One region of the Acidovorax sp. ACV01 genome, then DNA from elsewhere that is predicted to be linked to it. Evidence: predicted binding sites of a transcription regulator. Region 1 holds the regulator's gene; each other region holds the start of a gene.

The links. The regulator sigma-54, encoded in region 1, starts transcription at its own class of promoters, with help from an activator protein. The targets are predictions, from matches to a motif close to TGGCANGNAANCTGCTTT.
Region 2: a site for sigma-54 is predicted at 1,471-1,488, ahead of IB243_RS09410 (6-hydroxynicotinate reductase). Genes of this name have one in related genera too.
Region 3: a site for sigma-54 is predicted at 1,154-1,171, ahead of IB243_RS07605 (ammonium transporter). Genes of this name have one in related genera too.
Region 4: a site for sigma-54 is predicted at 1,883-1,900, ahead of IB243_RS26180 (nitrate/nitrite transporter). Genes of this name have one in related genera too.

Annotation. Positions count from the first base shown of each region.
Region 1 covers NZ_JACUZT010000008.1:261,879-264,936, reverse strand. Annotated here, with positions in the region: gene lptB (LPS export ABC transporter ATP-binding protein) at 1-438, shown strand, start outside; gene IB243_RS22160 (RNA polymerase factor sigma-54) at 438-2,027, shown strand; gene IB243_RS22155 (thioesterase family protein) at 2,112-2,594, shown strand; gene IB243_RS22150 (class I SAM-dependent RNA methyltransferase) at 2,591-3,058, shown strand, end outside.
Region 2 covers NZ_JACUZT010000003.1:149,122-152,179, forward strand. Annotated here, with positions in the region: gene IB243_RS09410 (6-hydroxynicotinate reductase) at 1-1,426, opposite strand, end outside; gene fdxA (ferredoxin FdxA) at 1,602-1,931, shown strand; gene IB243_RS09420 (ferredoxin--NADP reductase) at 1,998-2,774, shown strand; gene IB243_RS09425 (TetR/AcrR family transcriptional regulator) at 2,826-3,058, shown strand, end outside.
Region 3 covers NZ_JACUZT010000002.1:670,009-673,066, forward strand. Annotated here, with positions in the region: gene IB243_RS07605 (ammonium transporter) at 1-1,083, opposite strand, end outside; gene ribD (bifunctional diaminohydroxyphosphoribosylaminopyrimidine deaminase/5-amino-6-(5-phosphoribosylamino)uracil reductase RibD) at 1,655-2,764, opposite strand; gene IB243_RS07615 (type IV pilin protein) at 2,790-3,058, opposite strand, start outside.
Region 4 covers NZ_JACUZT010000014.1:24,152-27,209, forward strand. Annotated here, with positions in the region: gene IB243_RS26175 (bifunctional protein-serine/threonine kinase/phosphatase) at 1-259, shown strand, start outside; gene IB243_RS26180 (nitrate/nitrite transporter) at 465-1,682, opposite strand; partial or broken gene IB243_RS26185 (methyl-accepting chemotaxis protein) at 2,200-3,058, shown strand, end outside.

The DNA of each region.
Region 1 (3,058 bases):
GTGCTGGAATTGCAGCGTGGCGAGGACGGCCAGCCACTCGCGCGCGAAGCCATCGAAGACCGCCTCACGGCCCTGCTACAAGAATTGCGCGTGGACCACCTGCGGGCCTCGCCCGCCATGGCGCTGTCCGGCGGCGAGCGCCGCCGCGTCGAGATCGCCCGGGCCCTGGCCACACAACCGCGCTTCATCCTGCTGGACGAGCCCTTTGCGGGCATCGACCCCATCGCCGTGATCGAGATCCAGCGCATCATCGGCTTCCTGAAGGCGCGCGGCATCGGTGTGCTCATCACCGACCACAACGTGCGGGAAACGCTGGGCATCTGCGACCACGCCTTCATCATCAGCGATGGCCGAGTGCTGGCCCAGGGCACGCCGTCCGAGATCGTGGACAACGCCGAAGTGCGCCGGGTGTACCTGGGCGAACATTTCCGCATGTGATGAAGCCTGGACTCTCGCTGCGCGTCTCGCAGCATCTTGCACTGACCCCCCAGCTTCAGCAGTCCATTCGGCTGCTGCAGTTGTCCACGCTCGAACTCTCGCAGGAAGTCGAGCAGATGCTCGACGAAAACCCGTTCCTCGAACGCAATGCCGACGAAGCTCCGCGCGAGGAGTTTGGCCTCGAAGCCGCCGACACGCCCGCGCAGCCCGATGAGTACAGCGCCGATGATGCTATTTTTTCAGGAGCTACCAGCGCAAGCAATACAAGCGCTGAGGGCCAAAATGATGCTGAAACGCCGAGTGCGGGTGCCGACGAACCCGACTGGAGCGGTGACGGCACGGTAGAGATGGCGCCCAACGACGCCGAGTGGGGCGGCGATGCGCCTGCCCGCAACCGCAACGACTCCGAAGGCGACGAGGCCGATGCAACCGAACTGGCCCGCTCGCACGAATCGCTGACCGCCTTTTTGCACCGCCAGGCGCTGGCGCTGCGCTTGTCTGAGATCGACCGCGCCGCGCTGCGCTTTCTCATCGAATCGCTCAACGACGACGGCTACCTCGAAGAACCGCTTGAAGAGCTGGCCATCGGCCTGGCCGGCCCCGACGACCTGGAGCAGATCGAGGAACTGGTGCACCGCTTCACCGTCGCCCAGCGCCTGCTACAGAGCCTGGAGCCCGTCGGCGTGGGCGCGCGCGGCCTGGCCGAATGCCTGACCTTGCAGCTCAAGGCCCTGGCTGCGGACGAAGACAGTGAGATCGACCCCGACACCGTGCAGACCGCACTGCGCGTGTGCCAGCAGCCGCTGGAGATGCTGGCCCGCCGCGACATCCGCCGCCTGACGCAGCTGTGTGGCGACGGCGAGGAACGCACCCGCGCCGCCATGGCCCTCATTGCCCGGCTGGAGCCGCGCCCCGGCCGCCGTTTTGCCGATGTAGAGCGCAACATCATCGTGCCCGACGTCATCGTGCGCAAAGCCGGACGCGCCAACGGCCGTGACGGCCAGCACAACTTCATCGTCGCGCTCAACCCCGACGTGATGCCCCGCCTGCGCGTGCACGACATCTATGCCGGTGCCCTGCGCGGCCACAAGGGCGGCGAGGGCCACCAGGGCATGCAGCAGCGCCTGCAGGAGGCGCGCTGGTTCATCAAGAACATCCAGCAGCGCTTTGACACCATCCTGCGCGTCTCGCGCGCCATCGTGGAGCGCCAAAAAAGCTTCTTCACCCACGGCGAGCTGGCCATGCGCCCACTGGTGCTGCGCGACATTGCCGACGAACTGGGCCTGCACGAATCCACCATCAGCCGCGTGACCACCGCCAAATACATGGCCACGCCGATTGGCACGTATGAGCTGAAGTACTTCTTTGGCTCGGGCCTGGGCACCGAGACCGGCGGCAACGCATCCAGCACCGCCGTGCGCGCGCTCATCAAGCAGTTTGTGGCCGCAGAAAGCCCCGCCAAGCCGCTGTCCGACAGCCAGATCGCCGAGATGCTCAAGGAGCAGGGCATCGAATGCGCACGCCGCACCGTAGCCAAGTACCGCGAGGCGCTCAAGATAGCGCCGGCCAACCTGCGCAAGGCGCTGTAGGTCCACTCGCAGAGGGGCACGCAGGGGTGTGCGCCCGGTTGTGTGTTTCCGTTCAATTGTCTTTTTACTACCCGCCGCCCCGCCATGGCCCGCATCGTCTTCGACCTTCCCCCGCACTTCGGATTCACCACCGAAATGCAGATCTACATCAGCCACGTCAACCAGGGCGGGCACCTGGACAACGCGCAGCTGCTGAGCCTCGTGTCCGAAGCGCGTGTGCGCTTCTTCCAGTCGCTGGGCTACCCCGAGGCCGATGTGGGTGGCCTGTCCATCGTGGTCGGCGACATCGTGGCGCAGTACAAGTCCGAGGGCTTCCACGGCGAGACCATGCGCGTGGATATGGCGCCTGCCGATTTCAACCGCTATGGGTTTGACCTGGTCTTTTGCATGACCGAGAAGACCTCGGGCCGCGAGGTGGCGCGCGGCAAGATCGGCATCGTTTTCATCGGCAAGGCCGACCGCAAGGTGGCGCCGATCCCGGACTCCATCCGCCAGTTGCTGCTGGCCCGTGCGGGCACGCCGGATTCACACGCACTTTCCGAGCGCGTATCCTCACCAACGTCATGAATCAACTCCAACTTTTTCTCCCTTGCGCCGCCGGTGTGGAGGGCTTTCTGGCCGACGAGGTGCATGGCATCACCGGCCTCACGGGGCAAGACCTGCTGGTCGGCCGTGGCGGCGTGCTGCTGCGCGCGTCCTGGCGCGAGGCGCTGCTGCTCAACCTGCACAGCCGCCTGGCCCAGCGCGTGCTGGTGCAGCTGGCGCACCGCCCCTACCGTTCTGAAAACGACCTGTATGCCGCCGCCAGCGACGTGGCCTGGGAAATCTGGTTCACCACGCGCCAGACCTTCAAGGTCGAGGTGACCGCCCAGCACAGCCCGCTGCAGAGCCTCAACTTCGCGGGCCTCAAGGTCAAGGACGCCGTGGCCGACCGCTTTCGCGCCAAAAGCGGCGTGCGCCCCGATGTGAACACCCAGTGGCCCGACGTGCGCATCCACCTGCACCTGACCACGGAAGAGGCCACCATCTAC
Region 2 (3,058 bases), on a different contig from region 1:
TGGGCACAGTGCCAAAGCTGTTGTCGGGCATGCGCAGCACATCGGCCATCACCGTGATGCCGCCCCCTGGCCACACATAGGCCGGTGCGCCGCCGCAGGTCACGTTGACCAGCGCATTCTTGATGGCACGCGTGAGCAGCACCGGGTTTTCGGTGACCCCCGCGCGGAGGCTGCCGCCTGCGCCGCCGAGGAACAACACGGAGGCCAGCGAGGGCTCGCAGTTCTCGCCGATGCGGTCCACAATGCGGCGGATTTCGGCGGGCATCTCCGCCTCCACCGGGACCAGAGTGTCGTCGAGCACATACCAGCTTGCATGCTCACCCGTGGTGGACGTCATCAAAAGGCGCAACCCGGGCCAGGCGATAGATTCGTCCCAGCCCTCGATGATCGACAGCGGGTCGGCGATGTCGGTGCCGCCCCAGCCTGTGCCGGGGTTGGCCACCTGAAAGTAACGGCCCGGCGTGGACTTGCGCCCGCGCATCTGGATGCCCGAGGACTTCATGTCCAGGCAACGACCGGCCTGGTGTTCGGTCAACACACCCGTGATGTGGTCGTCGACCACCACCACCTCGTCGGCGTGGCCATAGAACTGGCGCGCAAAGATGCCGATGGCGGCGGAGCCACAGCCCACGCGCATGCGCTGCTCTGCCACACCATTGACGATGGGTGCGCGCCCCGCCTGGATCACCAGTTGGGAGCCACCGTCGATGGTGAACTCCACAGCCTGCTTGTTGCCGAGCAATTGCATCATCTCGGCTGCGACGCGGCCTTCCTTCTTGGTGCCGCCCGTGAGGTGGTGCACGCCGCCCAGCGACAGCATCTGCGAGCCATACTCCGCCGTGGTCACGTGGCCCACCACCTCGCCTTTGCAGCGCACATTGGCCTGCTCGGAGCCAAGGAAGCGGTCGGTGTCGATCTTCACCTTGAAGCTGCAGTAGCTGAAGATGCCTTCGGTGACTACGGTCACCATGTCCACGCCGTCGGTTTGGGAGCCGACAATGAACGGCGCCGGTTTGTAGTCAGGATAGGTGGTGGACGAACCCACGCCTGTGACGAACACCTCTTCCGACAGCAGCAGATCGCCAGACCAAGGCTGCGGCGCGACCGTCGGTTCCGCCTCGGCACCCTCCTGCGCATCGCTCGCCCCCACACGGCCCGCAAACGGCACCAGTGTGGCCTCGCATGCCTCCAGGGTCTTGCGCAGCAGCACCACAGGGTCTAGCCGCACCAGCACGCCGGCATGGTTGGCATAACGATCACATGCACCTGCACGGCCTTCGGAAATCTGGCACAGCACCGGGCACGCATTGCACTCGACCTTGGCGGCATTCATGCGCTCATTGCGAGGCCGGGCGCGCTCAAGCACCTGCGGCAGTTCTGGCGCATCCATGCCCGGTAGACCATCGGTCTTGGTGTGTTCAGTCATCGTGGCGGCCTATTCATTGCATTGTTGCAAGTGCTTGTACGCTCATTGCATTTTGTGTAGCATTCACTTAACTTAAATGTTGTGTTCACTACATTTATCGCGAATGTAGCGCAATCGTTCATGGTCCGCAATGGTGTTTTTGCGCCCCCAAAAATGGTGCACAAGGAGCCCCAAAATGACGCACGTTGTCACTGACGCCTGTATTCGGTGCAAGTACACCGACTGCGTCGATGTCTGCCCGGTGGACTGCTTCAAGGAGGGACGGGAGTTTCTGGTCATCGACCCCGATGAATGCATCGACTGCGCCGTGTGTATTCCTGAATGCCCGGCCAACGCCATTTACGCCGATACGGACCTTCCCGCCGAGTTTGAATCTTTCCTTGAATTCAACAAAAAGCTTGCGCCTGGCCTGCCCACAATCACCAAAAGAAAGCCTCCCCTCCCAGATGCGGAACAATGGAGGGTTGTGAGCCACAAGCTTTCCGGCCTGGACATCGCGCTTTAGTGTGCTCCAGGGCCTGTACTTCAGCCAGTTTTCTTATTTGCTTCCAACTTATCCATCTAAATCACCATGAGCGCCTTTCTTGAAGAACGCGTCCTGACGGTCCACCACTGGACGGACCGCCTTTTCTCCTTCACCACCACCCGCGACACCGCCCTGCGCTTTTCCAATGGGCATTTCACGATGATCGGCCTGCGCGGCGAGAACGGCAAACCCTTGCTGCGCGCCTACAGCATCGTGAGCCCCAACTACGAAGAGCACCTGGAGTTCCTCTCCATCAAGGTGCCCGACGGCCCGCTGACCTCGCGCCTGCAGCACATCAAGGTGGGCGACACCATCGTGGTGGGCAAGAAGCCCACCGGCACCCTGCTGATCGACTACCTGCTGCCCGCCAAGCGCCTGTACATGCTGTCCACCGGCACTGGGGTGGCTCCTTTCCTGAGCCTGATCCGCGACCCGGAGACCTACGAGAAGTTCGAGGAAGTCATCCTGGTGCACGGCGTGCGTGAAGTGAAGGAACTGGCTTACCACGACTACATCACGCAGGAACTGCCGCAGCACGAGTTCCTGGGCGAGATCGTCTCCAAGCAGCTCAAGTACTACCCCACGGTGACGCGCGAAGCGTTCAAGCACCAGGGCCGTGTGACCACGGTGATCGAAAACGGCCAGATGGCGCGCGACCTCGGCCTGCCCGCACTCAACCCGGAGGAAGACCGCGTGATGATCTGCGGCAGCCCCGAGATGCTGCGCGACCTCAAACACATGATGGAAGAACGCGGCTTCAAGGAAGGCAACACCACGAAGCCCGGCGACTTCGTGATCGAACGCGCGTTCGCAGAGCAGTGATCCCCGGCTGGCCCGCCCTTTGGGGGCCAACTTTATCCACCAGGACCCGCCATGTCTGCCACTCCCACCAAGACCCGGACAGCGCCCACCCGCTCCACCTCTGCCCGCAAGACGGGCGTGCGCGAGCAGGCCGCACAGACCACGCGCGACAACATCCTGAAGGCGGCGACCAAGGTGTTCGCACGCTACGGCTACGAAGGCGGCAGCGTGGAGAAGATCTCCAAGGCAGCCAAGTCCTTCGACCGGATGATCTATTACTACTTCGGCAGCAAGGAAGGCCTGTT
Region 3 (3,058 bases), on a different contig from region 1:
CACAAAGCCCCCCACCAGCGCCCAGGCCACGCCCAGGGTGGTGCCGATCAGCTGGGCCGAGAGGCTCACACCACCCAGCCCGCCCAACGCCTTGCTGCCGAAAATGCCTGCAGCCAGCCCACCCCACGTGCCACAAAGGCCATGCAGCGGCCACACGCCGAGCACATCATCGATCTTCCAGCGGTTCTGCGTGAGCGTGAACATCACCACAAAGATGGCCCCCGCTACGGCGCCTACCACCAGTGCGCCCAGCGGGTGCATCAGGTCAGAGCCCGCGCACACGGCCACCAGCCCGGCCAACGGGCCGTTGTGCACAAAGCCTGGATCGTTCTTGCCCAACACCAAGGCAGCCAGCGTGCCGCCCACCATGGCCATCAACGAATTGACGGCTACCAGGCCGGAGAGCTTGTCCACGGTCTGTGCGCTCATCACATTGAACCCAAACCAGCCCACCACCAGCACCCAGGCGCCCAGCGCGAGGAAGGGGATGTTGGACGGCGGGTGTGCAGAGATCGCACCGTCCTTGCGGTAGCGGTTGGCGCGCGAGCCCAGCAGGATCACGGCGGGCAGGGCGATCCACCCGCCCATGGCATGCACGACGATGGAGCCCGCAAAGTCGTGGAACTCTTCGCCCGTCAGTCCCTTGATCCAGGCCTGCACTCCAAAGTGCTGGTTCCAGGCAATGCCTTCAAAGAACGGATACACAAACCCCACAATGACCGCCGTGGCTATCAACTGGGGCCAGAACTTGGCCCGCTCCGCGATCCCGCCCGACACAATCGCCGGAATGGCTGCCGCAAAGGTGAGCAAGAAGAAGAACTTGACCAGCGCATAACCGTTTTGCTGCGTCAGCGATTCCGCACCCACGAAGAAGTGCGTGCCGTACGCCACGCTGTAGCCGACCAAGAAATACACCACGGTGGACACCGAGAAATCCACCAGGATCTTGACCAGCGCATTCACCTGGTTCTTTTTGCGAACCGTGCCCAGTTCCAGAAAGGCAAACCCTGCATGCATGGCCAGCACCATGATGGCCCCCAGAAGAATGAACAGGGCATCTGTGCCCTGTTTGAGTGCTTCCATAACATCCTCGCGCGATTGGTTGATCTGTTCTGGTGCGTTTTGAGCCTGTTCACCAGATTTGCACCAAATTGAAGCAAAAATCGCGCCAGACGATGGTGCGTTGTTTTGCACCGTTTTGGTGTGGTGGGGCGAAATGTGGGGCGCATTGGCGCGCACTGGGTATGGGCTCGCCAATTGCCTGGTGTGGGAGCGTGCAATCCGCGTGTGGTGGGACGAAGGACGCAGGGGGCCTTGCTGCAAACTCCAGTTCTGAAATAAACAGGGCTCTAGCGCTTAGTGGGTAAAATTTTATTGCTATAAAAATAATAGCTATTGAGCGGATCTTTCTCTTTCTATCTCTGTCCCCCAGTGCGAAACCAACCCAAACTGCGTGGTGTGGAATTGCTCGGTCGCTGCATGGCCGCGCATGCTGAATCGGTGAAAGGAGATAGTGCAAGAGGGGCGTAGGTTCTTTTTGAACGCGCCCAGTGAGGCTGTGACGCCAGACCATTGCCATCTTTTGACTAGCGCCAACCCCGACTCACCAGTCCATCCACAGGCGGTGATTGGTAGGTAGGGCTCTATCGGAACTCTAGAAGCTATCGCGCCCCTGCACGCGGGCCACAATGCGCAGATCCGCCCCCAGGGTGTCTACGGATTTGAATTCCAGCGCCAGGCCATCGGCCAAGGCTGTCAGTGGGCCAAAGTCTGCAATGCCACGCCCCGTACCCAAAAGCCGTGGTGCCAGGTACAGCAACAGCTCATCAACCAGACCTTCTCGGACCAGAGAGCCATTGAGCTTGTGCCCGGCCTCTACATGCAGCTCGTTGATGCCCCTTGTGCCAAGGTCCCAGAGCATTGCCGAAAGATCGACTTTGCCGTTCGCATTGGGCAAATGGATCACGGTTGCCCCACGGGCTTGCAAGGCCGCCTTCTTGGCTTCGTTTGCGGAGGCCGTGTAGACCAAGCAGTCACGCCCATCCATCAAAAGATTGGCATCCGTGGGCAGCTGCAGCTGGCTGTCCACCACCACCACATGGGGCTGGCGTGGCGTAGGCACTTCGCGGACGTCAAGCCGAGGGTTGTCATCCAACACGGTGCCGATGCCCGTCAAGATAGCGCACGCCCTGGCCCTCCACGCATGTCCATCTGCCCGTGCCGCACGAGACGTAATCCACTGGCTGGCGCCATTGTTGAGGGCGGTGGTGCCGTCCAGAGAGCTTGCAACTTTCAGCCGAACCCAGGGCGTACCCCGGATCATGCGGCTGAAAAAACCAATGTTGAGTTCTCGGGATTCTTCAGCCCCCGGGCCGACCACGATCTCCACGCCTGCTGCACGCAGCCGATCAAAACCATGCCCCGCCACCAGCGGATTGGGGTCGGCAATGGAGGCAACCACTTTGGCGATCCCCGCCTGAATCAGTGCATCGCAACAGGGGCCGGTTCGCCCGTGGTGGGAGCACGGCTCCAATGTCACATAGGCCGTTGCTCCTCTCGCATCAAGTCCCTTGTCGGCAACGTCGCGCAGGGCCATGACTTCTGCGTGAGGGCCGCCTGCGCGTTGTGTGAAGCCCTGGCCTATCACGTGGCCATCCGGCGCCACGAGTACGCAGCCAACGTGAGGGTTGGGGTTGGAAACAAAAAGCGCCTGGGTGGCGAGCCCAAGCGCTTGGTGGATATGTGAGGGCGCTTTGTTAATCATGGCGCCCACGATGGTAGCTCAGCGGCTATTTGTTCCAGCAGGTGGCGTCAAAACCGGCATCGGTTTGGATCAGACCATTTGCTCCTCGAACACCGGTGTGTGTGAGCGTGTAGGTGCCACATTTGTCCCCGACTTGGGGCGTACCAGCCTTAGGTGTTGCTGTCAGCGTGAAGGACGTTGTGGTTGCTGGGCCTCCTATTGCAATGGCATACCGCTTTGTGCTGTCCGCCGCCCAAGTCAGAGTAGCTGGAAGCGCCGTGGGGTAGTTTCCTGTTGCCGTGGAAGCCCTCTCCA
Region 4 (3,058 bases), on a different contig from region 1:
CAGCCGCCACAACCCGGGCGTTCCCATCTGGCTCGACCAGATCGCCTTGAAGGCCGTGGCCCGCAACCGCACGCAGCGCTTCGAAACGGCGGAGGAGCTGCTGCTGGCCCTGGAGCGTGGCGCTTCGCGCCCCTTGTCGGCCTCCGGCCCGCAGCCGCTGATGCAGCGCGACGCCACCGCCTTGTGGAAGATCGCGCTTGCGGTGAGCGTGCTGGTGAATCTGCTGCTGATCTACTGGTTGCTGTTCCTGCCCCGGTAAGGGCCGGTGGTGGTGATTTGCTACTGAAAATATAGCTGATAGCGCTTATGGGATAAGCGCTGGGTCCTGTTTTTGCTTGATTTCAGAGTGCCGAGGTGGTGCGCGGTCTCTGAAACCGGCGCGGCCCCCGCCGGGATGCCGGGCGGGGGCCGTTCGCGCGGTCCATGCCCCCACGCCAGAGGGGCAGGCAGGAAGCCGCAACGCCTCAGGAAGAAGTCCTGGCCCGTCCGCCGCGTTCGGCCCAGGTCCGCGTCCAGCGGATCTGCATCACGCGCAGCAGCAGCAGCATGGCCAGTGCACACACTGCGATGCCCACAAAGCCCCACAGGTACGTGCCGGTGTACTGGCGCGAAATGCCCATGCCGTTGGGGATAAGGCCACCGCCCAGCGCGCCGATCTCGCCGATCATCGAGCCCGCCACCGCCGTGGTCAGTGGCCAGCGCAACGGCACCAGCTGGAACAGTGCGCCGTTGCCAGCGCCCAGCGCTGCAAAACACACCAGGAACAGCAGCATGGTGATGGGCAGTGAGTTCTCTGCCAGGCCGCACAGCACCATGCTCACGGCCGTGATGGCGAGCACACCCGTCAGTGTGTTGACGCCGCCCCAGTGGTCCGACAGCCAGCCGCCAAACACGCGCAAGGCCGCGCCCAGAAAGGCCGCCATCATCGTGAGCTGGCCTGCCTGCACCTTGCTCACGCTGAACTGGTCGTAGAAATAGCTGGGCAAAAAGGCGGTGAGGCCGATGAAGCCGCCAAACGTCACGGCGTAGATCAGGCTGAAGGCCCAGCCGTCCTTTTCGAACAGGCAGGCAATGTGTTCACGAAAGCTGCTGTGGGCCGCAAGGTCTGGAGGCTCTTTGGCGTAGATGGCCATCACCAGCGCGGGGATGGCCACGCTCACGGCGGCAAAACCATACACGGCCTGCCAACCGAACTTTTGCGCCAGCGCGGGCGCCAGCAGGGCGGCCACCGCCGTACCCACGTTGCCGGCACCCACGATGCCCATGGCCAGGCCCTTGTAGCGCGGCGGAAACGAGCCCGAGCCCAGCGACAGCGCCACACCAAAGCTGGCTCCCGCCACGCCCAGCAGAATGCCCATGGCCAGCAGGTCGTTGTAGGTGTGCACGAACAGGAAACCGTAGCCCATGGCCAGGAAGATGCCCGCCATCTCGACCAGCGTGGCGTTCTTGCGGCCGATGTACTGCGCCAGGATGCCCAGCGGAAAACGCATGAGCGCACCCGCAAAGATGGGGATGGACAGCATCATGCCCATCTGCGTCGGCGTGAGCTGGAAGGCCTCGCGGATGAAAGGTGCCATCGCGCCGTTGATCACCCAGATTGCGCACGAGAAGCCGAAATAGAGGAACGACGACCACAGCGTGGGGGCGTGGCCTGACTTGAGAAATTCTCGAAATTGAAGCATGGCGATCTTGCGCAAAGAGGCTGCTGTGCTGTTGCCAGCACACCCGCAGCCGGGCAGAAAACAAAAAGACGCCAACACGGGCTCTGCGGGCTTGGTTGTTTGCCAGCCCCAGCACACCCCATGAAGACGCCAACGTCTTGTTCGCCCAATCCGCCGTTGCACCGGGCTGTCACGCAGCCTGCGTTGGCTGCGCAGGTGATCAAGCAATGGTTATGCCAGCGCCTGTGGGTATGGATTTTGGAAAGGAAACGGGCCCTTGCGCTTATCTGTTATCGATTATTTGCTATACAAATCATAGTAATTGGCGGACAAGCCCCTGGAATGGTGCGTGGCTGCGTGGAGGATGGGCATGGTATTGGTGCGGTGCACCATGTTGGTGATGTGTGGCGGGCGCGTCCGCCATGCGCATTCAGTGTTTCCCTATTGCCAATCCTGGGCCTAGCATGGCAACGGCTTTTTTAGTTGAATGGCCGCGTGCTCCGGGCGAGCGCAAGGCACCTCCACGAAAGGGTTCTCCATGCGCGTCAATCTTCCGGTCAGCACGCAGGAATATGCGTTTCCCAAAGGCCAGACCCTGGTGTCCACCACCGATCTCAAGGGCCGCATCCTGTACTGCAACCCGATGTTCATCGAGGTCAGCAGGTACGAAAAACAGGAGCTTCTGGGGCAACCCCACAACATGATCCGCCACCCCGACATGCCCGAAGAAGCGTTCCGGGACATGTGGGAAACCATTGCCAGCGGCAACCCCTGGTCGGCCCCCGTCAAGAACCGGCGCAAGGATGGAAGCTTTTATTGGGTGATGGCCAACGTCACGCCGCTCATGCAGGGAGACCAGCCCACGGGTTTCATGTCGGTGCGCACCGAAGCCACCCGCGAGCAGGTCCAGGCCGCTGAGCAGCTCTACCGCCAGATGCAGGCTGAAAAATAGGCCGGAACCCTGGTGCACACCCTGCGCGAAGGGCAGGTGATCACCCGCAGCCTGCCGGGCCGCATCGCCCGGGCGCTGCAACCGGGGCCCCTGGGCAAGATCATGCTGTGCACACTGCTGCTGGTGGTCGCGTCCTGGTGCGCAGCGCTGCTGGGCGGGCACACGATGACCCTGGCGGGCGGGGCTGCCTGGCTGGGTGTGGTGCTGCTGGCCCTGGGCATGGCCGTGTACCTGCACCGCGCCACCGTGGCGCCGCTGCTGCAGATGCTGCGCTGGGCCAACCGCATGGCGGCGGGTGACCTCACCCAGAAGATCGCGGCGTCCCGCAACGACACCGTGGGCCAGCTGCAAAAAGCGCTGGCCCAGCTCAACGTGAACCTGTTGTCCATCGTGCGGGACGCGCGCCAGGAGAGTGAGCACATGCAGGTCTCCACGCGCGAGATCG